One region of the Arthrobacter sp. N1 genome, then DNA from elsewhere that is predicted to be linked to it. Evidence: predicted binding sites of a transcription regulator. Region 1 holds the regulator's gene; the other holds the start of a gene.
What was found. The regulator HrcA, encoded in region 1, represses chaperone genes, less so after heat shock. The targets are predictions, from matches to a motif close to TTNGCACTCGNNNNNNNCGAGTGCNAA.
Positions count from the first base shown of each region.

Region 2: groES (co-chaperone GroES) is a predicted target of HrcA. The motif match lies at 3,824-3,850, and genes of this name have one in related genera.

Region 1 covers NZ_CP102608.1:1,814,459-1,823,875, reverse strand. Annotated here, with positions in the region: gene lepA (translation elongation factor 4) at 1-1,259, shown strand, start outside; gene hemW (radical SAM family heme chaperone HemW) at 1,287-2,516, shown strand; gene NVV32_RS08220 (DUF4870 domain-containing protein) at 2,613-3,029, opposite strand; gene NVV32_RS08215 (DUF3097 domain-containing protein) at 3,109-3,960, opposite strand; gene hrcA (heat-inducible transcriptional repressor HrcA) at 4,136-5,149, shown strand; gene dnaJ (molecular chaperone DnaJ) at 5,227-6,357, shown strand; gene NVV32_RS08200 (16S rRNA (uracil(1498)-N(3))-methyltransferase) at 6,360-7,127, shown strand; gene NVV32_RS08195 (GerMN domain-containing protein) at 7,183-8,172, opposite strand; gene NVV32_RS08190 (PhoH family protein) at 8,618-9,417, shown strand, end outside.
Region 2 covers NZ_CP102608.1:2,617,223-2,637,045, reverse strand. Annotated here, with positions in the region: gene NVV32_RS12175 (LacI family DNA-binding transcriptional regulator) at 360-1,376, shown strand; gene NVV32_RS12170 (DUF503 domain-containing protein) at 1,401-1,694, shown strand; gene NVV32_RS12165 (HAD family hydrolase) at 1,701-2,420, opposite strand; gene NVV32_RS12160 (THUMP-like domain-containing protein) at 2,534-3,748, opposite strand; gene groES (co-chaperone GroES) at 3,990-4,286, shown strand; gene groL (chaperonin GroEL) at 4,359-5,975, shown strand; gene NVV32_RS12145 (ribonuclease J) at 6,267-7,901, opposite strand; gene guaB (IMP dehydrogenase) at 8,176-9,792, shown strand; gene NVV32_RS12135 (ABC transporter ATP-binding protein) at 9,838-11,667, shown strand; gene NVV32_RS12130 (LmeA family phospholipid-binding protein) at 11,682-12,383, opposite strand; gene NVV32_RS12125 (FBP domain-containing protein) at 12,960-13,454, shown strand; gene NVV32_RS12120 (GuaB3 family IMP dehydrogenase-related protein) at 13,611-14,750, shown strand; gene NVV32_RS12115 (glycerol-3-phosphate dehydrogenase/oxidase) at 14,811-16,535, shown strand; gene NVV32_RS12110 (PTS sugar transporter subunit IIA) at 16,695-17,120, shown strand; gene NVV32_RS12105 (ABC transporter ATP-binding protein) at 17,299-19,044, opposite strand; gene NVV32_RS12100 (ABC transporter transmembrane domain-containing protein) at 19,037-19,823, opposite strand, start outside.

The DNA of each region.
Region 1 (9,417 bases):
GAGACCCGAACGCACCGGCGCGCGCCATGATCTTCGACTCCGTGTACGACACCTACCGCGGCGTGGTCACCTACGTCCGGGTGGTCGACGGCAAGCTCAGCCCCCGGGAGCGCATCCAGATGATGTCGACGCGCGCGAGCCACGAACTGCTCGAGATCGGCGTGAGCTCGCCCGAGCCGAAGCCTTCCAAGGGCCTCGGTGTGGGCGAGGTGGGCTACCTCATCACCGGCGTGAAGGACGTGCGCCAGTCGAAGGTCGGTGACACCGTCACCAACCTGCAGAAGCCGGCCGCGGAGTCGCTCGGCGGCTACGAGGATCCGAAGCCCATGGTGTTCTCCGGGCTGTACCCGCTCGACGGCACCGACTACCCGGTGCTCCGCGACGCCCTCGCGAAGTTCACGCTGAACGACGCCGCCCTCGTCTACGAGCCCGAGACCTCGGCCGCGCTCGGGTTCGGCTTCCGTGTCGGCTTCCTCGGCCTGCTGCACCTCGAGATCACGCGGGAGCGCCTCGAACGCGAGTACAACCTGGACCTCATCTCCACGGCTCCGAACGTGGAGTACGAGGTCACGCTCGAGGACAAGCGGGTCCTGAAGGTGACCAACCCGAGCGAGTACCCGGTGGGGAAGATCGCCGAGGTCCGCGAGCCCATGGTGTCCGCGACCATCCTGGCGCCGTCGGAGTTCGTCGGCGCCATCATGGAGCTGTGCCAGCAGCGCCGCGGCGTGCTGGGCGGCATGGACTACCTGTCCGAGGACCGCGTCGAGATCAGGTACCGACTGCCCCTCGCGGAGATCGTCTTCGACTTCTTCGACCTGCTGAAGTCGAAGACCCGCGGCTACGGTTCGCTGGACTGGAAGGCCGACGGCGACCAGGTCTCGGACCTTGTCAAGGTGGACATCCTGCTGCAGGGCGAGCAGGTCGACGCCTTCAGCGCCATCACCCACCGCGACAAGGCGTATGCCTACGGCGTGATGATGACGGGGAAGCTGCGCGAACTGATCCCGCGCCAGCAGTTCGAGGTGCCCATCCAGGCTGCCATCGGCGCCCGCATCATCGCGCGCGAAAGTATTCGGGCCATCCGCAAGGACGTCCTCGCCAAGTGCTACGGCGGTGACATCACCCGCAAGCGCAAGCTCCTCGAGAAGCAGAAGGAGGGCAAGAAGCGCATGAAGATGGTGGGTCGCGTGGAGGTTCCCCAGGAGGCGTTCATCGCCGCACTGTCCTCGGACGAGTCGAAGGACAAAGCCAAGAAGTGACGTTCTACCCCTCGAAGGAGGTCAGGAGTGCCTAGCGCCCTGCCACTCGGCCTGCCCGCGCCGGCGGACGGGATCCTGCCGGCGGAGGCCGCCGTCGATGCCGGGGCTCGCGACTTCGGCCTCTACGTCCACATCCCCTTCTGCGCCGTGCGCTGCGGCTACTGCGACTTCAACACCTACACCGCCACCGAACTGGGTGGGGGAGCGTCGCAGGACGCGTATGCCGGCTCCGTCCTCGCCGAGCTGGACCTCGGAGCACGGGCGCTGGCGGCATCCGGCGTGCCGGCCCGCCCGATGTCCACCGTGTTCTTCGGCGGCGGGACGCCGACCCTGCTGCCCGCGGAGGATCTCGCCTCGATCCTCCGGGCCGCGACGGGTCGCTGGGGACTGGCGCCCGGTGCGGAGGTCACCACCGAGGCCAACCCGGACTCGGTGACGCCGGACTCCCTGCGCATCCTCCGTGACGCGGGCTTCACGCGTGTGTCCTTCGGCATGCAGTCCGCCGTCCCGCACGTCCTCGCGGTGCTCGACCGGACGCACGCGCCGGAACGCGTGCCGCAGGCCGTCCAGTGGGCCCGCGAGGCGGGCCTGGCGGTGAGTCTCGACCTCATCTACGGGACGCCCGGGGAGAGCCTGGACGACTGGCGGACCTCGCTGACGACGGCGCTGTCCTACGCGCCGGACCACATCTCCGCGTATGCGCTGATCATCGAGGAGGGCACCCGCCTCGCGTCCCAGATCCGTCGCGGGCAGGTCCCACCCATCGACGACGACGACCACGCGGACAAGTACGCCCTTGCGGATGAGCTGCTGACGGCCGGGGGACTGCACTGGTACGAGGTGAGCAACTGGGCCAGGACGCCCGCCGACGCCTGCCGCCACAACCTTGCCTACTGGCGCGGGAACGACTGGTGGGGAGCCGGTCCCGGCGCGCACTCCCATGTCGGCGGGACGCGCTGGTGGAACGTCAAGCATCCGCGCGCCTATGCCGCCGCGCTGGAGGGCGGGTCGTCTCCCGCAGCCGGCCGCGAGATCCTCGGTGGCGAGGACCGCTACGTCGAGGACGTCATGCTGCGGGTGCGCCTGCGCGAGGGACTCCCGACGGCGGTCCTGACGGCGTCGGGCAGGAAGGCCGTGGCCGGTCTCATCGCCGATGGGCTGGTGGAGCCCGTCGAGGCCTTCGCGGGTCGCGTGGTCCTGACCTTCAGGGGACGCCTGCTGGCCGACGCCGTCGTGCGCCGACTGCTGCCCGACTGACACCGACGGAGCGCCGCCGCACACTGCCCCCGCACACCTCCGGAGGGTCGCCGGATCACCGCGGCGCAGGCGCCGGAGGTATACGGGCGGTCGTGCCTAGCGGATGAGCCGGAGGTTCAGGGCGTAGCGGTAGGGCCGTCCACGGTTCACCTGGATACCGGCGTTCACGGAGAAGATCGTGATGGCGACCCAGATGAGGGCGTTGACGACGGCGAAGATCCCGCCGATGTCCGGCACGAGGGACAGCAGCCAGGCCGTGAGGGCCAGGAGGGTCGGTGGGAGCGTGAAATTCAGCGCCTCCTTCGATTCCTGGGCGGTGAACGGGCCGCGGTCCTTGAAGATGAGGAAGATCAGCAGCGAGGGGATGAACCCGAGGATGCCGCCGAAGTGCGCGAGGGTGGCGAACTGCCGGTCCTCGGACGCCGTGAGCGGCAGCGCGTTGGCCGGAGTTCCCTCGAAGGCGGGGAGGGACGCGCTCTGTCCTTCGTGCTGATGGTCGGCGGTGTTGGACAACGGTATTCCTTTGCTGGCTCGCGGAATTCCTCCGCCGTGACTGTGCTCCAAGGATACGGGCTGGCCGCCGCGGATCGCTTCAGGCCGTGCCCGGTGGAACGGTCAGGAAATCGATGACCTCCTCGACGCGACCGAGCAGCGAGGGCTCCAGGTCCGCGTAGCTCCCGACGCCTCCGAGGATGCGCTTCCACCCCTGGGCGACAGCGGCCTGGTCCTGGTGCGGCCAGCCGAGCCCTGCGAGGATGCCCGTCTTCCAGTCCTGACCGCGCGGCACCACGGGCCAGGCCGTCCGCCCGAGGACGGCCGGCTTCACCGCCTGCCAGACGTCCACGTAGGGGTGGCCGACGATCAGCACGTGGTCACGTGCTCCGGGTACGGTCATCGCCTGCTGCGCGATCCGTGATTCCTTCGTGCCGGGCAGGAGGTGGTCGACGAGGATCCCGAGGCGGCGGGTCGGCCCGGGCCCGAACGCGCGGATCGCGCCCTCGAGATCATCGACTCCGTGGAGCGGTTCGACGACGATCCCCTCCAGCCGCAGGTCGTCACCCCACACCTTCTCCACGAGTTCGGCGTCGTGCTGGCCCTCCACCCAGATCCGGCTCGCGCGGGCGGTCCGGGCGCGCGCCCCCTCGACGCGGACACTCCCCGACGCCGTTCGGGTGCGTGCCGCGGTCGTCACCGGGCGCGGGGCGACCAGCTGCACCGGAGCGCCGTCGAGCAGGAAGCCGTGTCCCAGCCTGAACGTCCGGTGCCTGCCCCGGCGGTCCTCGAGCACCATGACGTGCAGTCCGCCGGACTTCTCCACGCGCACCACAGCGCCCACGAATCCGCTCTGGACGTCCTCGAGGACCATGTCCCGCTCGACCGGGACCTCCGGGAGGGTGACGCGTCGCGGAGCCGAGATGTCCTGTGCTCCCCAGCCGTGATCCATCCCGAATACCCTTCCGACGAGGGCTCCGGCGGTATGCCGCGGCCCGGGTTGCCAATGCTAACAATCGCCCGCGACGTACTAGACTTGGCACTTGGGTGTGTCGAGTGCTAACCGCTCGGAACCACCCTGACCGCGTGCTCGTGAGGTAGGGACAGACCCGGAGGTGACTTGAGGAGTGAGTGAACCGCGACGCCTGGAAGTGCTCCGGGCCATCGTCGAGGACTATGTCCACTCGAGGGAGCCCGTCGGCTCCAAGGCGCTCGTCGACCGCCACCGGCTCGGGGTGTCCTCGGCCACCATCCGCAACGACATGGCGGTGCTCGAGGAGGAGGGGCTGATCGCCGCACCTCACACGAGCTCCGGCCGGATCCCCACGGACAAGGGCTACCGCCTCTTCGTGGACCGCATCTCGGAGGTGAAGCCCCTCTCCGGTCCGGAGAAGAAAGCCATCCAGACGCTGCTCGAGGGTGCAGAGGACGTCGACGACGTCATGGACCGGACGGTGCGGCTGCTCGCGCAGCTGACGAACCAGGTCGCCGTCGTCCAGTTCCCCCGCGTGGGAGGGGCATCGGTCCGCCACATCGAGTTCGTCCTGCTCGCTCCTCAGCAGATCCTGGTGGTGCTGATCGCGACGAGCGGGACGGTCCAGCAGCGGATGGTCCGGACGCCGACGGACATCCAGGAGAGCGAACTCGCCGAACTCAAGCAGAGGATCCTGTCCGCGGTCTCCGGGGTCAGGCTCACGAACCTCCCCGCGGAGCTCGGCTCCGCGCTCGCCCAGTTGCCGGCCGGCCTCCGCACGCACGGGGGTACGATCGTCAGGGCGCTCGAGCAGCTTGCCGGGCTCGGCCGCGAGGACCGGATCCTGCTCGCGGGGACGGCCAACCTCGCACGGTCCACCGGCGACTTCCCGTTGAGCATCGGCCCGATCCTCGAAGCACTCGAGGAGCAGGTGGTCATGCTGCGGCTCCTCTCCGAGATGGAGTACGACGCACGCGGGATCTCGGTGCGGATCGGCAGCGAGAACCCCTACGGCGGCCTCTCGGGGGCGTCGGTGGTGGCGACCGGCTACGGACCGGACGCCGGAGCGAAGCTCGGTGTCCTCGGACCCACCCGCATGGACTACCCGACCACGATGGCCGCCGTGCGCGCCGTCGCCCGCTACCTCTCGAGGATCCTCGAGGAGTAGTGGGGCCCCGCAGGATTCCCACCGGCCCGGCCGGTGAGCAGACGACAGTTGTCTCCAACAGGAAGTGATGTGCAGGAGTGAGTAATCACTATGAGGTCCTCGGTGTGGCGCAGGGCGCGACCGGGGAGGAAATCAAGAAGGCCTACCGCAAGCTGGCCCGCAAGCTCCACCCGGACGTCAACCCGGGCGATGGTGCGGCCGAGGAGTTCAAGCTCGTCACCCGCGCCTACGAGGTGCTCTCCGACCCGCAGAAGCGTCGCGTCTACGACACGACCGGGAACGAGAACGGGACGGACACCGGCTACGGCTCGGGCTACTCCGGCTCCGGGTTCGCCTTCCAGGACATCTTCGAGACGTTCTTCGGGGGGAGCGGCCAGCAGGGCGGCGCACCGTCCCGCACACGCCGGGGGCAGGACGCGCTGATCAATGTACGGATCGATCTGAAGGACGCCGTCTTCGGCACCAACAAGAAGATCGAGGTGGACACCGCCGAGGTGTGTCCCACCTGTGACGGCTCCTGCTGCCAGCCCGGTACCTCGCCGCGCACCTGTGACATCTGCGGTGGCTCCGGACAGGTCCAGCGGGCCGTCCGGTCCATCCTCGGCCAGGTCATGACCAGCGCGCCGTGCGGTACGTGCCAGGGTTACGGCACCGTCATCCCGAGCCCCTGCCACGAATGCAGCGGCGAGGGACGCATCCGTGCCCGCCGGACCCTGACCATCAAGGTCCCCGCAGGCGTGAGCACCGGCACCCGCATCCAGCTGGGCGGTCAGGGCGAGGCCGGGATCGCCGGTGGGCCCCAGGGCGATCTCTATGTGGAGATCCGGGTCAACGCGGATTCCACCTTCCTGCGCGACGGCGACGACCTCCACGTGACGCTCAGTGTCCCCATGACGGCGGCGGCGCTCGGTACCTCCGTCCACCTGGACACCTTCGACGGCGACCAGGAGCTGATGATCAAGCCGGGCACGCAGTCCGGGGAGATCCTGACCCTGCGGGGGCTCGGCGTCACGCACCTGCGCAACCAGGGCAGGGGAGACCTCCGCGTCCACCTCAACGTCGAGACGCCGCGCAACGTCGACCACCAGCAGGAGGAACTTCTCCGGAGGCTCGCCGAGCTCCGGAACGAGGAGTACACCGACGGTCAGCTGGCGAGCAACGGCTCCGGCGTGTTCGCCCGTCTGCGGGAGCGGCTCGGGAACCGCTGACCATGACGCGTCCGCTGTTCTTCGCGCCGGGCACCGAGGTCCGTTCCGCCTGCCCTGGGGGCCCCTTCGTCCTCGGGGGAGACGAGGGACGCCATGCCGCCACGGTGCGTCGACTCGGCCAGGGCGAGAGGATCGATGTCTCGGACTCGACGGGGTACCGCCTGACCGGTGTCATCGTGGCCGTCGGAGCAGGGACGGTCGAGCTCACCGTCGAGACTGCCGGGCAGGACCCCGCACCCCTGCACCGCCTCGTCCTCGTCCAGGCCCTGGCGAAGGCCGGCCGCGACGAACAGGCGGTGGAGGCGGCGACAGAACTCGGGGTCGACGCGGTGGTGCCGTGGCATGCCGAGCGGAGCATCGTGCGCTGGCGCGGCGAGAAGGCGGAGAAGGGCCGGCAGAAGTGGCTGTCCCTCGTGAATGCGGCGTCGAAGCAGTCGCGGCGCTCGTTCGTCCCCGACGTCCTGCCCGTCATGGACACCGCCGGGCTCATCGCCTGGGCCGCCGCGGTCGACCACGTCATCGTGCTGCACGAGGACGCCCACGCCTCGCTGTCCGATCACCTCGACGTGCTCCGCAGCACCGGCGGACTCGACGGGCCGTCGACCACGGCCGTCGTCGTCGGACCCGAGGGTGGGATCGGCGACGCGGAACTCGGGAAGCTGCGGTCCGCGGGCGCCGAGAGCGCGCGGCTGGGGCCGCACGTGCTCCGGTCATCGTCCGCCGGTCCGGCGGCGCTCGTCCTGCTGAACCACCTGCTGGGGCGCTGGTAGTCGCTCGGTCACCTGCCCGGGCGCTGGTACCCGCGCGGCACCGTCACAGATCCGGTCAGCGGACCACGACGGACTTCGAGTCCTCAGCAACGCCCTCGCCGGTTCCTGCCGAGACCGTGATGTCGTAGCTCCCCGGAGGCAGGCCGACAGCGAAGGAGTAGGCGCCCGGCGCGCCGTCGGCGGGCACGATCTCGACCACGCCGTCCAGGAACAGGTCCGTGCCGCCGGCAGAGCCCTCGGTCCTGCGGTCGATGCGCCAGACCACGGAGTCGTCTCCCGCCGGTCCCAGCCCATGGACGGTGAAGCTCTCCCTGCCGAGTTCGACGCCCTGCTGCGGGTCGATGATCCACACCGGAGCGAGGACGCCGGTGTCCCTGGTCAGTTGTCCGCCAAGGTCCACCGATCCGAAGGCACGGTAGTCGGCGGTCCCGTCGACCAGCACCACGACCGAGCTGGCCTCACCGCCCGTGATGAGACCGCCGTCCGACGCTGCCGCCGTCGCCGTGAACACGAGTTGCTGCAGTGCCAGCCGGGCATCCTCCTCGTCGAGGCGCTGCGACAGCGCGTCGGAGGAGATGTCGAGGGTGATGACGTTCCTCGTCGAGACGGAGGAACTGATGCTCGAGGCGGGATCCCAGGGGGAGGTGTAGTCGGGGTCCAGGGGTTCGCCCTCGGTCATGATCCGCACGGCCTCGGAGATGGGATCACCGCTCGATGCCGCAGGGGAGGGCAGGAACTCCCGGAACAGCCTGTCCGACCCGTTCACATCACCCAGCCAGTAGACCGGCACGAGCGGCCGTGAGGTCGCCGCCGGCCCCGCAGCGGCCCCCTGCGATTTCAGGGCCTCCTCGGACGGGGTGCCGCTGACGGTCCCCGGACCGGAGGCCTCGATCGGCCGGGCGAGATCCGTCCTCGCGGCACTGCCCTCGAACACGTCGAGATTCGGGAGGAGGAAGACACTGCTCGCCACGAGGACGCCGCCGGAGACGAGCAGGATCCCGCGGAGGCCGAGCCTGCTCTGCCGGAGGGGGTCCTGGCTGTTCATGCTGGCCCCTTTCCGTCAGGCGCTTGAAGGGCGCGATGGGTCGATCGGTACGAGATTCTCGGGTGACGAGCGGGCACGGAGGGTGCTCTCGCCAGGCCGGCCACGGGACGGGTCACCCCTGCCGAACCTGCATCAGCTTGGCACAGCCCGAACGGCGGCCCGGCAGGAATACGAGGGGTGTGGAGGACTGAAACCGGATCGATACGAAGCCGTTGCCGATTCGCGACGGGAACCGGCTGGGTCGGCAGCCCTCGGGATGCATCGGGAGCCCTGGTGCCCCCGGAGCATCGGCCCCTGCTGCGCCGTGCCTATGACGTACGATTAAGCTCTCTGTCCCAGGCCGAACCGGTTCGCCGTGAACGGGTGGACACAGCCGCGGCACGCAGGGTACGGAGCCAGGACGACAACGCGAACGAGGGGCGATCGAAGGCCGCACGGCCGAGCTATGAGCGAATCTTCAACAGGGATCAACGTGGCAGGACTTGATACGAGGACCGTCTACTTCGACTCGACGGAGCAGATGGTGCAGGCACTGGGCTCCAATGACGAGGCCCTCCGCCTGATCGAGGAGTCCTTCCCCGGCGTCGGCCTCCAGGCCAGGGGCAACGAGCTCACCATCTCCGGACCGTCTGCCGACGTGCTGCGCACCGAGCGCCTCGTCAGCGAGATCCGCACCATGGCGAGCAACAACGCGACCGTCTCCCCGCAGGTGCTCGAGCAGCTCGTGACGATGCTCAAGACGCAGAGCGCCGCACGCCCCTCGGAGGTGCTCTCGGTCAACATCCTGTCCTCCCGCGGGAAGACGATCCGCCCGAAGACCCTGAACCAGAGCACCTACGTCGAAGCGATCGACCGCAACACGATCGTCTTCGGCATCGGACCGGCGGGTACCGGCAAGACCTACCTGGCGATGGCCAAGGCGGTGCAGGCCCTGCAGCAGAAGGAGGTCAACCGGATCATCCTCACCCGGCCCGCCGTCGAGGCAGGGGAGCGTCTCGGCTTCCTGCCCGGAACGCTCAACGACAAGATCGATCCGTATCTCCGCCCGCTGTACGACGCCCTCCACGACATGATGGACCCCGACTCGATCCCGCGCCTGATGGCCGCCGGCACGATCGAGGTGGCGCCCCTCGCGTACATGCGCGGCCGGACGCTCAACGATGCCTTCATCATCCTCGACGAAGCGCAGAACACGACGCCGGAACAGATGAAGATGTTCCTCACACGCCTCGGGTTCGGGTCCAA
Region 2 (19,823 bases), 810 kb from region 1:
GAGGAGTGCCACGATGGGCGTCCACCGCGTCATGAGGGGGTGCTGATCCGGGTGCGGAGCACTGGGTCGACGATGCCGGGCGGGCACGGCAGGGCCGTGCGGCTCACGCCTGGACGGCGAACGGACGGATCCGCAGGACGGCTGGAACGGCAGCCTGCGGGTGGCTGTGGAAGAAGGGCTTCCTGGTCGTTCATGGTGCACGCCCCCGATCGGGGATGGTGCTCTACTGACCGGCACGCGATCCGAGGATCGGCGACCAACGAGAAGAACCGAGGTCAGCCGCCTTCTTCTAGACAACTGCTCCCCACCCTACGCCTGTTCCACGCCGGCGGCCCCGGGGGCTCGGCTAAAGTACACGTATGCCCCCGCCCCGCACCCGGAACCGCCGGGCGACCATCAACGATGTCGCGACCGCGGCCGGGCTCTCCAGAGGGACCGTCTCCCGCGTCGTCAACGGCGAGCGTTATGTGTCCGACGAGGCGCGGATCGCCGTCGAGGAGGCGATCGCGAGCGTCGGCTACGTGCGCAACTCGGCCGCCCGGAATCTCGTCACGCAGGAGTCCCGCGCCATCGCGCTGATCATCCACGAACCCCACTCGCTCTTGTTCGAGGATCCCAACATCGGCTCGATCCTGCTCGGGGCCAACGAGGTGCTCTCGAGGGCGGACTACCAGCTGGTCTCACTCATCATCGACTCCGACCGCGACAGCCGCCGCGTGGCCGACTACCTGCGGGGCGGGCTCGTGGACGGCGCCGTCATCGTGTCCGCGCGCGCCTCGGATCCCATCGCGTCCGCCGTCCGCGACATCGGGGTACCGGCTGCGTTCGTCGGCCACCCACCCGGGACCCCGGACCTCCCCTACGTCGCCATCGACAACTCCGCGGCCGCGCGGTCCATCACCGAGCGGCTCGTGGCGACGGGCCGCAGGCGCATCGGGATGATCGCCAGTGCGATGGACCGCGATTCCGGACAGGACCGCTTCGCCGGCTTCCGCGAGGCGATGGGTTCGCGCTTCGATCCGTCGCTCGTGGTGGAGTACCCGCTCTACACCTACGCCGCGGGGCTTCAGGGGATGCAGGAACTGCTGCGCCGGTGCCCGGAGATCGACGGCGTGTTCGCCGCGTCCGATGCCGTTGCCGCGGGGGCCATGACGGCGCTGCAGGAGTCGGGGCGGAAGGTGCCCGACGACGTCGGGATCGTGGGGTTCGACGACAGCAGTTGGGCGCTGCGGACCCGCCCGCAGCTCTCGACGGTCCGGCAGCCCGCTGACCTGCTGGGCAGCACCGCGGCCGAGCTCGTCCTCGCGCAGATCCGGGGCCTGCCCAGTGCGGTGCAGGTCCTGGACACCGCCGTCGTCTGGCGCGATTCCGCCTAGTAGCCGCAGGTCAGGAGCATCAGCATGTGGATCGGGTCCATCGAGTTCGACATCCTGCTGGGTGACGTGCATTCCCTCAAGGGCAAGCGGTCCGTGGTGCGGCCGATCGTCGCGGACCTCCGGCGCTCCTTCGAGGTGTCCGCCGCCGAGGTGGGCCACCAGGACCTGCACCGGCGGGTGATCGTGGGCGTCGGACTGGTCAGCGGCGACCGGCAGCATGTGGTGGACGTGCTGGACCGCGTGGAGCGGCACGTCGCGTCCCGTCCGGAGATCGAGCTGCTCAGTGCTCGGCGGCGACTGCTCGACAGCGAGGACTAGGCGCGCTCACGGCTTCGCGCCGGCCGCTGCGAGCCGGTGCAGCGCACCGTCGTCGAACGCGGTCAGGAGCGCCCGGATGTCCTTGTGCACCTCGACGGCCCCTGCCTCGCGGAGCTCGGCCGCGCTCGTGCCGCCGGAGGCGAGCCCGACGGTCGGGATGCCCAGTTCCGAGGCCGCCAGCACGTCCCAGACGGAATCCCCGACGAACACCGTGTTCGCGGCGTCCAGTCCGCCCGCCGTCAGCGCTGCCTGGAGGATGTCCGGATCGGGTTTGCTGTTCTCGGCGTCTCCCGAACTCGTCGCGGCGCTGATGGCCTCGTCCGCGCCGATGATCCCGCGCGAGACGGCCAGCTCCTGGTGCGAGGCGGAGGAGGCGAGGACCACGGTGAGGCCCTCGTCGGCGCAGCGCCGCAGCAGCTCGCCCGCGCCCTCGAAGCTCCGGAGCCCGGGCCAGAAGGTCGAGAACACCGCGGAGCGCGTGGCATCGAGCTCGCCGTCCTGCTCGGTGTCGCGATCGTCGCCCAGCAGGTGGGCCACGAGCTTGTCCCCGCCCATGCCGATCGCACGGTGGATCTCCGCCATCGGCAGGTCGTGGCCGAAGCGGCGGAAGGCCTGCCACCACGCCATCGTGTGCTGGTAGTTGGAGTCGACGAGCGTTCCGTCCACGTCGAAGAGGACCCCGTGCCGTGTCGGCCGGTCGTCCGTGCTGCTGGCACTGTCCGTCATGCCTGTGCTCCGTCCCTCCGCCGCCCGTCCTGGTTCCCCACGAGTCTAGGAAGCCCGGCGTGCCCGCGGGAAGGGCGCCGCCGGGTTGCGGTCGTCCCGGATGTGTGGCTCGGTCAGGGGGCGGGGACCGGCTCGACGACGATGACCACCCGGTCCTCGCCGATCCGCGTCAGGACGAGGGTCGCCTTCCTGCGGCCCTTGCCGGACCCGGTCAGGAGCTGTTTCCGGACTTCCTCCGGGGTGACGGAGGTCCCCCGTTTCTTGATGTCCAGCACGCCGATGCCCTCGGACCGGACCCACGCCTTCAGCGCCTTCACGTTGTAGGGGCGGACCTCGAGGACGCGGTAGGCCCGGGCGAAGGGCGTGTCCGTGAGCATGGGCGCGCAGATGTAGGCGATCATCGGGTCCAGCAGGTGCCCGCCCAGCTGCTGTGCGAGGTCCGCCACCAGCTCGGCGCGGATGACGGCGCCGTCGGGCTCGTAGAGGTAGCCCGCGGGTTCCCCGACCGCCGCCGTCGGGCCGTCCCCGAAGGATGCCTCCGACACCATTTCCGCCGCTCCCCGGGCCCCGAGCAGGAGCGCTGCGCGCCGGACGCCCGGCCGGCGGAGCGCGTTGAACCAGAGCGCCACCTCCGTGACATCGCCGTCCACGGAGACCCATTGCGCCTCGCACGTCCCGGGGACCGATTCGTGCGGCATGCCGGGGCCCATCTTCACGCCGACGGGCATGCCGCTGTCGGCGAGCTGCTGGACGAAGGAGAGCGGGGGGGAGAACGCCTCGGGATCGAAGAGGCGGGACGTGCCCGACGTCGTCGTCGTTCTCCGCGCCGGATCCAGCCACACGCCGTCGTACCCGGCGGTGTCGACGAAGGCGGCGTCGGCGTTCACGACGCGGGCGTTGGGGAACGGCATCAGGTTCATGGTGGCCGCGGCCGCCGTGGTCTCATCGAGCTCGACGGCGGTGACCTCGCGGTCGAGGGTGGCCAGCGCCATGCTGTCGGCCCCCAGCCCGCAGCCGAGGTCCGCCACCTTGACGAGTCCGGCGTCGACGAAGCGCCGTGCATGTTGTGCGGCGACGCTCAGGCGTGTGGCCTGCTCGAGCCCGGCGGTGGTGAACACCATGTGGTCGGCGAACGGCCCGAACTTCGCCGAGGCCCTGGCCCGCAGGCGCGACTGCGTCAGGGCGGCGGCGACCACGCCGGGAGCGTGGCCGGCCTTCCGCAGCTGCTCGGTGAGACGGAGGCTGTCGGCCTCGGTGTAGGGCCCGAGCGAGTTCAGCAGCTCCCAGCCCTCGGGGGTCAGGATGTCCGCGATGTTGTCCGAAGCCATGGTGCCAGCCTAGGCGACGCAGCCGTCGGACCGGGTCCGGCCGCCTGCGCCATCGCGTCGTCGGACCGTCGACATTTGGCACTCGCCTTGACCGAGTGCCAGCCCTTGCATACAGTCAGAGTTGGCACTCACTCCCTGTGGGTGCTAATCCCGAGGGAAGCGTTCGCCGGCACCGCGACGACGGTTCACGCCCATCCCGACGGCCCCAATCCATTGGTATCGAACGCAAAGGAGAGCCCGAGTGTCGGTCTCTATTAAGCCCCTTGAGGATCGCATCGTTGTCCGCCCCCTCGAAGCCGAGCAGACCACTGCTTCCGGCCTCGTCATCCCGGACACGGCCAAGGAGAAGCCCCAGGAGGGCGAGGTCGTGGCAGTCGGACCGGGTCGTGTCGACGACAACGGCAACCGCGTCCCCGTCGACGTCGCCGAGGGCGACATCGTCATCTACTCGAAGTACGGCGGAACCGAGGTCAAGCACGGCGGCCAGGAGTACCTCGTGCTCTCCGCCCGCGACGTCCTCGCAGTCGTCGTCAAGTAGTAACCCCTTGAGAAGCCCCGGCCCGCAGTGGCCGGGGTTTTTCTCGCTGCACAAGCCTGAAAGGAATCAACAATGGCAAAGCAGTTGGAATTCAACGACGCCGCCCGCCGTGCCCTCGAGGCCGGCGTGGACAAGCTCGCGAACACCGTCAAGGTGACGCTGGGCCCCCGCGGACGCAACGTCGTGCTGGACAAGAAGTGGGGCGCCCCCACCATCACGAACGACGGCGTCACGATCGCCCGCGAGATCGAACTCGACGACCCCTACGAGAACCTCGGCGCGCAGCTGGCCAAGGAGGTCGCCACCAAGACCAACGACGTCGCCGGTGACGGCACCACCACCGCGACCGTCCTCGCCCAGGCACTCGTCAAGGAGGGCCTCCGCAACGTGGCCGCCGGCGCGGCTCCCGGACAGCTCAAGCACGGCATCGAGGTGTCGGTCGAGGCCGTCGCCAAGCGCCTGCTGGAGAACGCACGCGAGGTCGTCGGTCAGCAGACCGCCAATGTCGCGTCCATCTCCGCCCAGAGCACCGAGGTCGGAGACCTCCTTGCCGAGGCCTTCGAGAAGGTCGGCAAGGACGGCGTCATCACCATCGAGGAGTCCTCCTCGACCGTCACGGAGCTGGTCCTCACCGAGGGCATGCAGTTCGACAAGGGATACCTCTCCCCGTACTTCGTGACCGACGCGGAGCGCCAGGAAGCCGTCCTCGAGGACGCGCTCATCCTCATCAACTCCGGGAAGATCTCCTCGCTGCAGGAGTTCCTGCCGCTGCTGGAGAAGGCCCTGCAGGCCGGCAAGCCGCTGTTCATCATCGCCGAGGACATCGAGGGCGAGGCCCTGTCCACCCTGGTGGTCAACAAGATCCGCGGCACCCTGAACGTCGTCGCCGTCAAGGCTCCCGGCTTCGGTGACCGTCGCAAGGCCATGATGCAGGACATCGCGACCCTCACGGGTGCGCAGGTCGTCTCGCCCGATCTCGGCCTCAAGCTCGACCAGGTGGGTCTCGAGGTCCTCGGCTCCGCCCGCCGGATCACCGTCACCAAGGACGCCACCACGATCGTGGACGGCACCGGCAGCGAGTCCGACGTCGCCGACCGCGTGGCGCAGATCCGCGCCGAGGTCGAGCGCACCGATTCCGACTGGGACCGCGAGAAGCTCCAGGAGCGCCTCGCCAAGCTCGCCGGCGGTATCGGCGTGATCAAGGTCGGCGCTGCCACCGAGGTGGAGCTCAAGGAGAAGAAGCACCGCATCGAGGACGCCGTGTCCTCCACGCGTGCCGCTCTCGAGGAGGGCATCGTCGCCGGTGGTGGATCCGCACTGGTCCACGCCGGCAAGGCGCTCGACACCGACCCCGCCGTCCTCGCACTCGAGGGCGACGCCGCTACGGCGATCGGCCTCGTGCGCCGTGCCCTCGCGCAGCCGCTGCGCTGGATCGCGGAGAACGCCGGACACGAGGGCTACGTCGTCGTCTCCAAGGTCTCCGATCTCGAGGTGGGTCACGGCTTCAACGCCGCGACCGGCGAGTACGAGAACCTCGTGGACGCGGGCATCATCGATCCCGTGAAGGTGACGCGCTCCGCACTGCGCAACGCGGCCTCCATCGCGGCGCTGGTGCTGACCACCGAGACGCTCGTGGTCGAGAAGCCCGAGGAGTCCGAGGGCGACGAGGGCCACGGCCACTCGCACTAGGACGCCTGCCTGAACGGCACACGCTCCCGGCACGTCCAGCAGCACCCCGGCTCATCGAGCCGGGGTGCTGCTGCGTGTGGCCTCTTCCGCGCGGTCACCCCGGATGCCCTGCCCGGCGCATCGAGCCCAGGCAGGATCCCGCGACAAGGGGCAGGGTCGAACACTCCCACTCCGCACAGCCCGCAGGGGGATCCGGGCGACGACGTCCCGACGACGGACGACGAAGCCCCGGCCACTCCTTCGAGTGCCGGGGCTTCGGGCGCTGCGGGCGTCGGGCCCGGAGCCGTGGGATCAGGCGTCGACCACGATCGCCGTGACGACCGGCTGGCGGTTGTAGAACCGGCGCATCCAGTTGGCCGTGGCCCGTTCGATGATGTCCTCGGGGTCCTGCCGGCGGCCGCCCTGGCGGTTGGACGCGGCGTCGCGCAGTGCCTTCTCGACGGCGGCTCCGGCCTTGTCGAGGTCCTCGTCGGAGCAGGAGAAGCCCTTCGTGAAGAACTCGGGCGACTCGACCATCTCCCCGTTGTCCGGGTCGATGATGGCGAGGACCGTGACCACGCCCTCCTCGGCGAGGCGACGGCGCTCCACGAGGTCCTCCTCGGTGATGCCGCCGACGCTGTCGCCGTCGACGAACACGAGGCCGGCGTCGACCTTGCCCGAGAGCGTGGCGCGGCCGCGCGCGAGGTCGACGGTCACGCCGTCCTGGGCGATGACCACGTTGCGGGGATCGACGCCGGTCGCGACGGCGATCTCCGAGTTCGCGCGGAGGTGGCGCCACTCGCCGTGGACCGGCATGACGTTGCGCGGCTTGACGATGTTGTAGCAGTAGGCGAGCTCGCCGGCGCTGGCGTGGCCGGAGACGTGCACCTTGGCGTTGCCCTTGTGGACCACGTTGGCGCCGATCTCGGTGAGGGCGTTGATGATGCCGTAGATCGCGTTCTCGTTGCCCGGGATGAGCGAGCTCGCGAGCAGGACGGTGTCACCCTCGCTGATCCGGATGGCGTGGTCCTTGTTGGCCATGCGGGACAGCGCGGCCATCGGCTCGCCCTGCGAACCGGTGCAGATCAGCACCACCTTGTGGTCGTCGCTGCGCTCGAGCTTCTTGAAGTCCACGAGCAGGCCCTGCGGGATGTTGAGGTAGCCGAGGTCCGCCGCGATGGTCATGTTGCGGACCATCGAGCGTCCCACGAACGCCACCTTGCGGCGGTGGCGGTGCGCGGTGTCGATGATCTGCTGGATGCGGTGGATGTGGCTCGCGAAGCTCGAGACGATGATGCGGCGCGGGGCGGTGCGGAACACGGCGTCGATGGCCGGGCCGAGGTCCTTCTCCGACGTCGTGAAGCCCGGGACGTCCGCGTTGGTGGAGTCCGTCAGGAACAGGTCCACGCCCTCGGCGCCGAGGCGGGCGAACGCGCCCAGGTCCGTGATGCGGCGGTCGAGCGGGAACTGGTCCATCTTGAAGTCACCCGTGTGCAGCACCATGCCGGCGGCGGTGCGGATGGCGACGGCGAGGCTGTCGGGGATGGAGTGGTTGACCGCGACGAACTCGAGGTCGAAACCGCCCATGGTCCGGCGGTCACCCTCCTTGACCTGGACGGTCTTCGGGGTGATGCGGTGCTCCTTGAGCTTCGCCTCGATGAAGGCCAGCGTGAGGCGCGAGCCGACCAGGGGGATGTCCGCGCGCTCCTTGAGGAGATACGGGACACCGCCGATGTGGTCCTCGTGCCCGTGCGTCAGGACGACGGCCACGACGTCGTCGAGCCGGTCCCGGATGTAGGAGAAGTCCGGGAGGATGACATTGATGCCGGGCTGGTGCTCCTCGGGGAACAGGACTCCGCAGTCGACGATCAGCAGTTTGCCGTCGAACTCGAACACGGTCATGTTTCTACCGATCTCACCGATCCCACCCAGGGCGACAATGCGCATGGCTCCCTTGGCCAGGTCCCGTGGTGCTGTCAGTGCGGCAGGTCTTTTATTCACAGATTAGGTTTCTCTCAGTGGTGGCGGGGGCAGGGGAGAGGCCGCCGGACGTGTGTCGTCGAGGCCGGCCAACCCGGCAGATCCCTGAAGTGGTCCCGGTCGAGCCGGGCGGATACTCCTTCTAGGGTACGACGTCCGGTGCCGCATCGGCGGATCCGGTCCGGCCGGGCGGCTCGCCCGGCCGGTGACGTGAGCGCTGTCACCGGAATAGGGCACCCCGATGAACCGTTCTAGACTGGCAGAGCCCGCCGGCGTCAGCGCCGAAGGCCCCACCCCACTCCCATCGGGCGACACCGAAAGAGGCGCAGCAGTGAGCGAGCAGTCCGGCCAGAACCAGACCCACGACCCCTTCGGATTCATCGGCCTGACGTACGACGACGTGCTCCTCCTCCCCGGCCACACCGACGTCATCCCTTCCGAGGCCGATACCTCCTCGCGCATCTCGAAGCGCATCACGGTGCGGACGCCCCTGCTCTCCTCGGCCATGGACACCGTCACCGAGTCCCGCATGGCCGTCGCCATGGCGCGGCAGGGCGGCCTCGGCGTCATCCACCGCAACCTGTCCATCCAGGACCAGGCGGACCAGGTGGACCGCGTGAAGCGCAGCGAGTCCGGCATGATCACCAACCCGCTGACCATCGGTCCCGCTGCCACCCTGCAGGAACTGGACGAACTCTGCGGCCACTACCGCGTCTCGGGCCTGCCCGTCGTCGACGACGCCGGGCACCTGCTCGGGATCGTCACCAACCGGGACACGCGCTTCGTGCTCGAGCGGGACTTCCCGACCACCCGCGTGCACGACGTCATGACGAAGATGCCGCTCGTCACCGGGCACGTGGGCATCAGCGGTGACGACGCGATCAACCTCCTGGCGAAGAATAAGATCGAGAAGCTCCCGCTGGTCGACGGCCAAGGCATCCTCCGGGGCCTCATCACCGTGAAGGACTTCACGAAGGCGGAGCAGTACCCCCTGTCCACGAAGGACGACGACGGACGCCTCCGGGTGGGGGCCGCCATCGGGTTCTTCGGCGACGGCTGGGAGCGGGCCATGACCCTCGTCGAGGCGGGCGTCGACGCCTTGTTCGTCGATACCGCCAACGGTCACAGCGCGGGTGTGCTCGAGATGATCTCCCGCCTGAAGGCCGAGCCGTCGGCGGCGCACGTCGACATCATCGGCGGCCAGGCGGCCACGCGTGAGGGTGCCCAGGCGCTCATCGACGCGGGGGCGGACGGCATCAAGGTCGGCGTGGGCCCGGGTTCCATCTGCACCACGCGCGTGGTCGCCGGAGTCGGTGTGCCCCAGGTCACCGCCATCTACGAGTCGGCCAAGGCGGCCATCCCCGCCGGGGTCCCGGTCATCGCGGACGGCGGGCTCCAGTACTCGGGAGACATCGGCAAGGCCATCGTGGCCGGCGCGGACACCGTGATGCTCGGCTCGCTCCTGGCGGGATCCGCCGAGGCACCGGGTGAGCTGATCTTCGTCAACGGCAAGCAGTTCAAGACCTACCGCGGCATGGGCTCGCTCGGGGCCATGCAGACGCGCGGCAAGAACACGTCCTACTCGAAGGACCGCTACTTCCAGGCGGATGTCACGGGTGACGACAAGCTCATCCCGGAGGGCATCGAGGGGCGTGTGGCCTACCGCGGTCCGCTGGCGTCCGTGGCCTACCAGCTCGTCGGCGGCCTCCGCCAGACCATGTTCTACACCGGTGCGCGCACCATCCCGGAGCTGAAGGCGAAGGGCAAGTTCGTCCGCATCACGGCGGCCGGGCTCAAGGAGTCCCACCCGCACGACATCCAGATGACGGTGGAGGCACCCAACTACGGTTCCAAGTAGCGCAGCCCCCGGCATCAGCCCCCTCACCGAGGGGGCTGATGCCGTATGAGCGGACTGCCGCAGCCCGAGGCCACGGCCCGCCGCAAGCTCCGCCTCGGGCCCTACGCGCGCGCTGTGGGGCAGGTCCTCGCCGTCAGCGCGAAGGCGTCGCCGGGCGCCGTGGCGATGAAGGTCGCCGGCTCCCTGATCTCCGCGGTGCTGCCGCTCGTGACCACCTACTTCGCCTCACTCACGACGACGGCCCTCGCGGCCGCCTATGCGGGTGAGCCCGACGCCGGCCGGGCGGCCATCACCTACGTGATCGTCACCGCCGTCCTCGGGCTCCTGTGGGGTGCCTTCACGAGCGTGGACCGCTACATCCAGCAGGTCCTCAGTTTCCGCGTCGGTGCGATCGTCGGTGACCGCATGTACGAGCGGTTCCTCGCCCTCGAGTTCTGGCGGTACGACGACAAGGAGACGGTGGACCTCTACGACCGGGCGCGCCGTTTCTCCGACTCCTACGCGCGGGTGCTCGACCGCATCGCGGCCATCTTCACCCAGCTGGCGTCCGTGGTCCTCGCGATCGGGGCGCTCCTGCTCGTGAGCTGGTGGATCGCGCTGATCGTCCTCGTCGCCATCATCCCCAGCGTGTACCTGCAGTTCCGCCTCTCGCGCGAGCAGATGGCGCACTGGAACACGCAGGTGGATTCGCGCCGCCAGCGGCGCATGATCGAGAACAACCTCATGAAGCCGCAGCACATCGCCGAGATGCGCCTGTACGGGATCGTCCGCTACCTGATGGGGCTGCGCTCGACGCTGCGGGACGCCGACGAGAAACGGCGGCTCGATTTCCAGAAGCGCTACATCCCCAAGCAGCTCCTCGCCGATGCACTGCAGTACGGCGCGGAACTCCTCGCCCTGGTGTGGATCGTGGGGCAGATCATCGCCCGCGCGCAGCCCGTGGGCCAGTTCCTCTACGTGCAGCAGATCGTCAGCCGGGCCCTGAGCACCGCGAACAACCTCGTGTCTTCGCTGAGCTCCATCGACGAGGACCTCGCGAACCTCAAGGACTACGAGCAGTTCATGGACTTCCCGCTGTCCACCTCGGCGACGGGGCGCCTGGAGGCGGCTCCGTCCGCCGTCGAGCTCAGGGACATCCACTTCACCTACGCAGGCGGCGAGGCCGAGGTGCTCAGGGGCGTCTCGATGTCCTTCGAGCGTGGGACGCACGTCGCGATCGTGGGGGAGAACGGGGCGGGGAAGTCCACGCTGATCCGTGTCCTCGCGGGCCTCTACCAGCCCAGCAAGGGCGAGGTGCTGCTCGACGGACGCGACCTCCGGGACATCGGGATCGACGACTGGCACCAGCACCTGGCGGTGATGTCGCAGGACTTCCTGCGGTACGAGTTCGCCACCGCCGAGAACAACATCTACTTCGGCGATGTGCACCGCCCGCGTGACGACGAGCGGGTGCGCCGCGCCGCGCGGGACGCCGAGGCGATGGAGTTCATCGAGAAGATGCCCAACGGCTTCGAGAACTACGTGAGCAACTGGATGGAGGACCCGCGCGGCCGGAAGGGCAGCGGTCTCTCGGGCGGCCAGTGGCAGCGTCTCGCGATGGCCCGCAACTTCTACCGCGACGCGCCGTTCGTCGTCATGGACGAGCCGACATCGGCCATCGACGCCCTCGCCGAGCACCGCATCTTCACCCGCCTGTTCGCCGACCGGAGCCGCACCATCATCGCCATCAGCCACCGCCTGGCGACGATCGAGAAGGCAGATATCGTGCACATGCTCGAGGACGGGCGGGTCGTCGAATCCGGCACGCACCGGGAACTGGTGGCGCTCCGCGGACGGTACTTCCGGATGTTCGAGAGCCAGCTCCCCGAGGACTAACGGGCAGCGCCGCGTCACGGCCGGAGGAGGACGTCCTCACCCATGAGCGCAGCGCGGAACCCGTCGTCGCGCACCACGACGTCCTCGAGGACGAGACCCTCCGGCAGTCCCTCGATCTCGTGCTCGAGGGACACGGAGTTGCGGACGATCGCTGCGATCGCGCCGGAGAGGAAGTCCGGCCCCCCGACGTCGATGGAACGTGGCTCGAGGACGAGGCGGCCGTCCTCGACGTCGACGGTGCCGGTCGCGGTGACGCGCAGGTCGCGGCCGAGTGCCTCGACGGTGCGGACCACGGTAGCCTGACCGTCCTCCGCCGGGCGCACCTCCGCACCGCCGCCCAGGTCGGCCGCGACGACGTCGAAGGGGACGGTCGCGTCGACGGTGAGCTCCGCGGCGACCAGGCCGTCCGGGCCCGTCACCACGTCACGGCCGGCGGCGCGCACGTCCGTCAGCATCGAGCCCGAGGCGAGCACGGTACCCGCGTCGAGCCGGAGGTCCCCGAACCACACCTCGTCGTCGGACAGGTCCGCGGGCGGCGCAGGGGCGCCGGCACCGCCGTCCGGGGATGACGACGACGGCGCGGACGGGACGGGCCCGGCCGATCCGGCGTCGGCCGGCTCACTGACGATCCACCAGAGGACGCTGCCCGCGATGAGGACGAGCACCACCATCCCGGCCGCGCCGATCAGCCAGTCCCGGGCGCGTGTCCATGTCATGAGGCCAGTCTGGCGTGTCCGGTGGGGGAGGGCGAAACGCCGCCCGGCGCAACGGGCCCTGCAGGTCCCTGCAGGTCCCTGGCCAGGGGGCGGGATCGAGGCACGCGGCCGACCGTCGGGGCCGCGCCGGGCGGCGCGGACCGGCTGCGCCGGCGGGGACGGGCGGGACGGGCGACGCGCCGACTGCGCCGGCGTGGTGGTCATGGGCGGTCCAGGGCCGACGACGACGGCGGGCTGATCCCGACGGCGGGGCGGCTTTGCGCTGCGTCCGCGGCTCCTGAGAGGATAGCCGGGCAGGACGATCACGGAACGATGGTCGCGGAACAAGGACGGTTGAGCATGCTGGGGACCTCGAAGGCCCGGAGCGCCGCGGTGAGCGGGGTGGCCCGAAGGGGCTGCTGTGCGCCCCTGCCGTCGCCGGCCCACCAGCATGCAGCGGACAGCCCACAGGGCTGACACCGCAGGACCGCCCGCCTCGCGGCGGTTCCTCCCACGGGACCCCTCGACGCGGTCCCCCGTGCCCGGCGCCGGCAGAGCGCGCATCCCCTCGATCCTCCTCTGCAAAGGTGTTCATCCATGCTTCCTGTCTCCAGCTCCGCCATCCGTTCCTCCTTCATCAACGCCACGCGGTCCGAGGCCGCCAAGCTCACGCCGCCCAGGAACCTCGCCACCCTCGACTGGGACGGGCTCGACGTCCTCGGCTGGCGTGACGAGAAGATGCCGTTGCGCGGCTACCTGGTGCTGCCGACCGACCGTGGGCTCACGGGCATCCTCCTGCGCGCCCCCGAAGGCGGGGCGCGGAAGAACCGCTCGGTGCTCTGCGAGCTGTGCCGCGACGTGTACTCGAAGGAGGATGTCCTCCTCTGGGTCGCCCGCCGTGCCGGCCAGTCCGGGCGCGACGGCAACAGCGTCGGGACCCTGATCTGCGCGGACTTCGTCTGTTCCTCGAACGTCCGCCGGCAGCCTCCCGCGAGCGAGATCCACCCGGACCCCGCCGTCGTCGTGCGCCGCCAGATCGCCGGACTCCAGGACCGGACCGCGCAGTTCCTGGACCGCGTGCGGCGGCAGTAGTCCGGTCGGAGGTCCCGGCCCTGGGGCGGGACCTCCGACCTGGTCGGCCGGACCCGCCTGGTCACGCCGCCGGGACACCGGCGTCAGGCCGTCCCGGCGGCGTCACGGAGCGTCGACGCCGCCGGGACGGTACGCGTGCTGGGCTAACCTAGAGCAGTGACTTACGAGATCGAGATCGGCCGAAGCAAGCGCGGACGCAGGGCATATTCGCTGGACGACGTGGCGGTGGTGCCCTCCCGCCGGACCCGGGACCCCCTCGACGTCTCGGTCGGCTGGCAGATCGACGCCTACCAGTTCGAGATGCCCGTCATCGCGGCGCCGATGGACTCGGTGATGTCCCCGGCCACGGCCATCGCCCTGGGTCGACTCGGCGGCCTCGGTGTCCTGAACCTCGAAGGACTGTGGACCCGGTACGAGGATCCGCAGCCGGTGCTGGACGAGATCGCCGGGCTGAGTGCCGGGGACTTCAGCCCCGCCGCGACGCTGCGCATGCAGGAGCTCTACGAGGCACCGATCCGCGCCGAGCTCATCACCAGCCGCCTGGCCGAGATCCGCGAGGCCGGCGTGACGGTCGCGGGATCGCTCACCCCGCAGCGCACCCAGCAGTTCTACAAGACCGTCCTCGCCGCGGGCGTGGACATCTTCGTCATCCGCGGGACCACGGTGTCCGCCGAGCACGTCTCCAAGAACGAGCAGCCGCTGGACCTCAAGAAGTTCATCTACGAGCTCGACGTCCCCGTGATCGTCGGCGGCGCAGCCGGCTACACGCCCGCGCTGCACCTCATGCGGACCGGCGCCGCGGGCGTCCTCGTCGGCTTCGGCGGCGGTGCCACCACCACCACGCGCCGCGCGCTCGGGATCCACTCGCCGCTCGCGTCCGCCATCTCCGACGTCGCCGGCGCCCGCCGCGACTACCTGGACGAGTCCGGCGGTCGGTACGTGCACGTCATCGCCGACGGCGGGATGGGCGTCAGCGGCGACATCGTGAAGGCGATCGCCATGGGGGCCGACGCCGTCATGCTCGGGTCCGCGCTCGCCCGGGCCGAGGAGGCGCCCGGGCAGGGCTGGCACTGGGGCCAGGAGGCGCACCACCACGAACTGCCGCGTGGCGACAGGGTCGCCATCGGCACCGTCGGACCGCTCAAGGAGGTGCTGTGGGGTCCCTCGCACCACACGGACGGGACCTCGAACCTGATCGGTGCGCTGCGCCGGGCGATGGCCACCACCGGCTATTCGGACCTGAAGGAGTTCCAGCGGGTGGAAGTGGTCCTCTCGCCCTATGTCTCCAACGACTGATGGGATTACAGTTGCCGTAGCTCCCCAGGGGCTCACAACCTCCCGACGAAGGGTATGGCCATGGCATCCGGTGCACTCAGTCCGCAGGACCGCGACGACGCGCTGAGGGCGCTCAGGGACACGACGGAGCCGGGCAGGGAACTCGATCTCCTGATCGTCGGCGGAGGAGTGGTGGGCGTCGGTGCCGCGCTCGACGCCGTCACGCGTGGACTCTCCACCGGAATCGTCGAGGCCCGCGACTGGGCGTCGGGAACGTCGTCGCGCTCCTCGAAGCTGATCCACGGCGGGCTGCGCTATCTGGAGATGCTCGATTTCGCGCTCGTCCAGGAGGCGCTGAAGGAACGCGGACTGCTGATCCAGCGCATCGCGCCGCACCTCGTCAAGCCCGTCCCGTTCCTCTACCCATTGACCAAGCGCTTCGTCGAGCGACCCTACGTGGGCGCGGGGATCGCCCTGTACGACGCCATGAGCATGACCGGCGGCAACTCGCGCGGTGTCCCCTTCCACAAGCACCTGAGCCGGAAGGGCACGCTCCGCGCCGCTCCCAGCCTCAAGGACGACGCCATGGTGGGCTCCATCAGGTACTACGACGCCCAGGTCGACGACGCCCGCTACGTGGTCAACATGGTGCGCACGGCGCAGCACTACGGTGCCCGGGCCGCGAACCGCGTCAGCGTCGTCGACTTCCTCCGCGAGGGCGAGCGCGTGGTCGGGGCCCGGGTCAAGGACCAGGAGAGCGGGGACGTGTTCGAGATCCGCGCCAAGCAGGTCGTGAACGCGACCGGGGTCTGGACGGACGAGACCCAGGCGATGGTCACCGATCGCGGCCAGATGAAGGTCAGGGCGTCCAAGGGCATCCACCTCGTGGTACCCCGCGACCGCTTCCAGTCCACGGTGGGCCTGATCCTCCGCACCGAGAAGTCCGTGCTCTTCGTCATCCCCTGGGGACGCCACTGGATCATCGGCACCACGGACACCGACTGGGACCTGGACAAGGCACACCCGGCAGCCACCTCGAAGGACATCGACTACGTGCTGGAGCACGTCAACAAGGTCCTCAAGCGGCCCCTGACGCGCGAGGACGTCGAGGGTGTGTACGCCGGGCTGCGGCCGCTCCTCGCGGGTGAGAACGATTCCACCGCGAAACTGTCCCGCGAACACGTCGTCGCGCACCCCGTGCCGGGGCTCGTCGTCGTCGCCGGCGGCAAGTGGACCACATACCGGGTCATGGCGAAGGACGCCGTGGACGAGGCGACCCGCGCTCTCGACGAGAAGGTGCCCGAGAGCTGCACCGAGACCGTCCCGCTGCTGGGCGCCGAGGGCTACCGGGCGGCCTGGAACATGCGGGCCAGGCTGGCCGACGACGCCGGCGTGCACGTCGCGCGCGTCGAACACCTCCTGCAGCGCTTCGGCACGCAGGCCACGGAGGTGCTGGACCTCATCCGCGAGGACCCCTCGCTCGGCCGGCCGCTGCCCGGCGCGGACGACTACCTCCGCGCGGAGGTCGTCTTCGCCGTCACCCACGAGGGTGCCCGGCACGTCGACGACGTCCTCACGCGACGCACCAGGATCTCCATCGAGTCCTGGGACCGCGGCGTGTCCGCGGCTCCCGTCGTGGCCGAACTCATGGCGCCGATCCTCGGCTGGAGCGAGCAGCAGGCCGAGCGCGAGGTCACGCACTACCGCGCGCGGGTGGATGCGGAGCGGCTCAGCCAGGAGCAGCCCGACGACGTCTCGGCGGACAGTGCACGCATGGGTGTGCACGATATTGTCCCGCTAAGCTAGGAGAGCCGGGCGGGCCGCGACGAGCGCTCCTCACCGGCGCGCGGCGACCGGGCACCCGGTGGCCGCGGCCGCGGGACCTTCGAAAGGCACACAGTGAGCGACCTGTCCTCCGAGCTGCACGACGCCCTGCTGACCACACCGGACCTCGTGATCCTCGAGATGGAGGCGGCCTCCAAGGAGGATGCGGCAGCGCAGCTCGCGAGCCGCCTGCATGCGGCCGGGCGCATCTCGGACCTGCAGGCCTTCCTCGACCAGGTGAACTCCCGCGAGCACCAGATGGCGACGGGCCTGCCGGGCGGCGTCGGCCTGCCCCACGCGCGCAGCGAATACGTGAACCAGACGTCGATCGCCGTCGGGGTCACGCGCTTCGGCCACAGCCTGGACTTCGGCGCGGTGGACGGGCCCGCCACCCTCGTGCTCCTCATGGCCACCCCCGCGCAGTCCTTCTCGGAGCACCTGGAGGTCCTCGCGACGATCGCGCGCAGCCTCTTCAAGGAGAACTTCCGCGAGTCACTGCGTCGCGCGCACGACGCCGAGGTCATCGCGGAGCTCATCAACTCCTCGCTGGTGTTCTTCGACCACTAGGGCCCCGGCGGGCGTCCCTTCGTCCGCACCGTCCGGTTCCTCCGGTCCTCCGACGCGGCGTGTCCTGTACCGACACGCCGGACCTGCCTCAGAACCCGGGAACGACGGCCAGGCCCGGCGGGAGGGCGGAGCCGCGGCTGCGGGGGTCCCGCCTCAGTGCTCCACCGACGTGCTCCGCCTACTCGCTCCGCCAGGAGTTCCAGAGCGAGGCGTACGCCCCACCGAGCGCCAGCAGCTCGTCGTGCGAGCCGAGCTCCGCGATGCGGCCCTCCTCCACCACGGCCACACGGTCGGCGTCGTGCGCGGTGTGCAGCCGGTGGGCGATCGCGACGACAGTGCGGCCCTCCAGGACCGCGTTCAGCGAGCGCTCCAGATCACGGGCGGCCTGCGGATCGATCAGCGACGTCGCCTCGTCCAGGACCAGCGTGTGCGGATCGGCGAGGATCAGCCGGGCCAGGGCGAGTTCCTGCGCCTGGGCCGGAGCGAGCTCGTAGGCACCGGAACCCACCTCGGTCTCCACGCCCTCCGGGAGCTGCTTGACCCAGTCCAGCGCCCCGACGCTGCGCAGCGCGTCCTCGATCTCGCCGTCGCCGGCGTCCGCGCGCCCGAGCCGCACGTTGTCGGACACCGAGCCCACGAAGACATGGTGCTCCTGCGTCACGAGTGCCACCTCGCGCCGCAGGTCGTCGAGCGGCCGGTCCACGAGCGGCACGCCGCCCACGGTGACCGAGCCCGATGTCGGCGGGTGGATCCCCGCGATCAGGCGTCCCAGCGTCGACTTCCCGGCCCCCGACGGTCCGACGACGGCGAGGCGCTCCCCGCGCACCAGGGTCAGGTCCACCGCGTGCAGGACGTCGTGGCCGGGGCGGTAGGCGTAGCTGGCACCCGAGACCACGATGTCCTCGTCGGCAGGCTCCGCCGTCGTCGCCCGGCGGTCCGGCTCGACGTCCTTGATGCCGACGATCCGCGCCAGCGAGGCAGCACCCACCTGGATCTCGTCGGTCCACATGATCAGCAGGTCCACGGGGTCGATGAGCCGCACCGCGAAGAGCGCGACGGCTGCCACCGCGCCCGGGGTCACGAGGCCCTGACCGGCGAGCCAGCCGCCCCACAGCAGCACCGCCGCGGCGGGCAGCCAGAAGGCGATGTCGGCGGCGGGGAAGAGCACGGAGCGCAGCCACAGCGTGTAGCGCTCGGCCCGGAAGCTCGACCCGAGGGCGTCGTCGAGGTCCTTGCGGCGCTGGCCCCCGAGGCTCAGCGCGTCCACGGTGCGCGCGCCCTCGATGGTCTCGGTGATGGTGCCGTTCACCACGGCGTACGTCTCGCGCTCACGCATGTAGCCGGCCGCGCTGCGCCTGAGGTACCAGCGTGTCGCCGGCCAGAGCAGCGGCAGCCCGACGAGGAGGGCGAGGGACAGCACGGGCGAGGTGACGACGGCGGCGCCGAGGGTCAGGACGATCGTCACGACGGACACGACGACCTGCGGTACGCCGAAGCGCACCGTGTGGGACACGGCGTCGATGTCGTTGGTGGTGCGGGCCACGAGATCGCCCGTCCCCGCTTTCTCGACGGTGGAGAGCGGAAGGGCGGTGACGTCCCGCAGGAAGTCCTCGCGCAGCTCCGCGAAGACACGCTCCCCGAAGACCATGCCCGAGCGGACGGCGAAGCGGCGGAGGACGGACTGGACGGCGAGGAACCCGAGCATGCCGAGCGAGACGGCCGCGACGAAGCCCGACGTCGTCCCCGCAGCGAGGGCGTCGATGAGGATACCGAGCAGCAGGGGCCCGGCGAGGCCCGCGACGGCCGACCCGACGTACAGGGCGATCACGGAACCGAGTCCCTTCCGGTGGTGCCGGATGAGGCGCGCCGCCTCGTCCCGCACCGTCCGGGGTGCGGCGACCGGGAGTTTCGCGGTGCTACTCACTGCGGATCACCACGTTCCTGTACTCGTCGTTGCGGGTCATGAGCTCCTTGTGCGTCCCCCGGTCCGTGACGCGCCCGTCCTCCATGAACAGGACGCGGTCCATCGTCCGCAGCACCAGGGGGCTCGCCGTCACCACCACGGTGGTCCGGCCCTCGCTCCGGCGTGCGCCGGCGAGGCGCGCGGCGATGCGCTGCTCGGTGTGGGCATCCACCGCGCTGGTCGGCTCCACCAGCACCAGGTTCTCCGCTTCGGTGAGATAGGCGCGTGCAAGGACGAGGCGCTGGCGCTGACCACCCGAGAAGCCCCTGCCACGCTCCGTGACCTCGTGGTCCAGCCCGCCCTCCAGCCCGTCGAGGATGTCCAGCGCGCTCGCCGCCTCGAGGGCGGCGAGGACCGCACCGTCGTCGTGCGTGCCGCGCGGGTCGAGCTGGACACGGAGCGGACCGCTGAACAGGTGGGGGCTCGCTTCACTGACGACGACACGCGCACGGATGTCGGCGAGCGGGACGTGCCGCAGGTCGGCGGCGCCCCAGCGCACGGTGGCCTCCTCGAGGACGGCGTCCTCGAAGCGGCCGAGGCGCGTGACGGCGTCGGTGGACTCGGCGGGCTCGCGGGAGACGACGGCGGTGAGCAGGCCGGGCTCGAGGACGACGCCGGAGCGCTCGTCGACGAGGACGGACCCGGGCGGGGGCGCCGGGACGGTGGTCGCGCTCTCCGAGACGTTGGCGTCCACGGACAGCACGGCGATGATCTTGCGCGCGCCGACATGGGCGCGGATG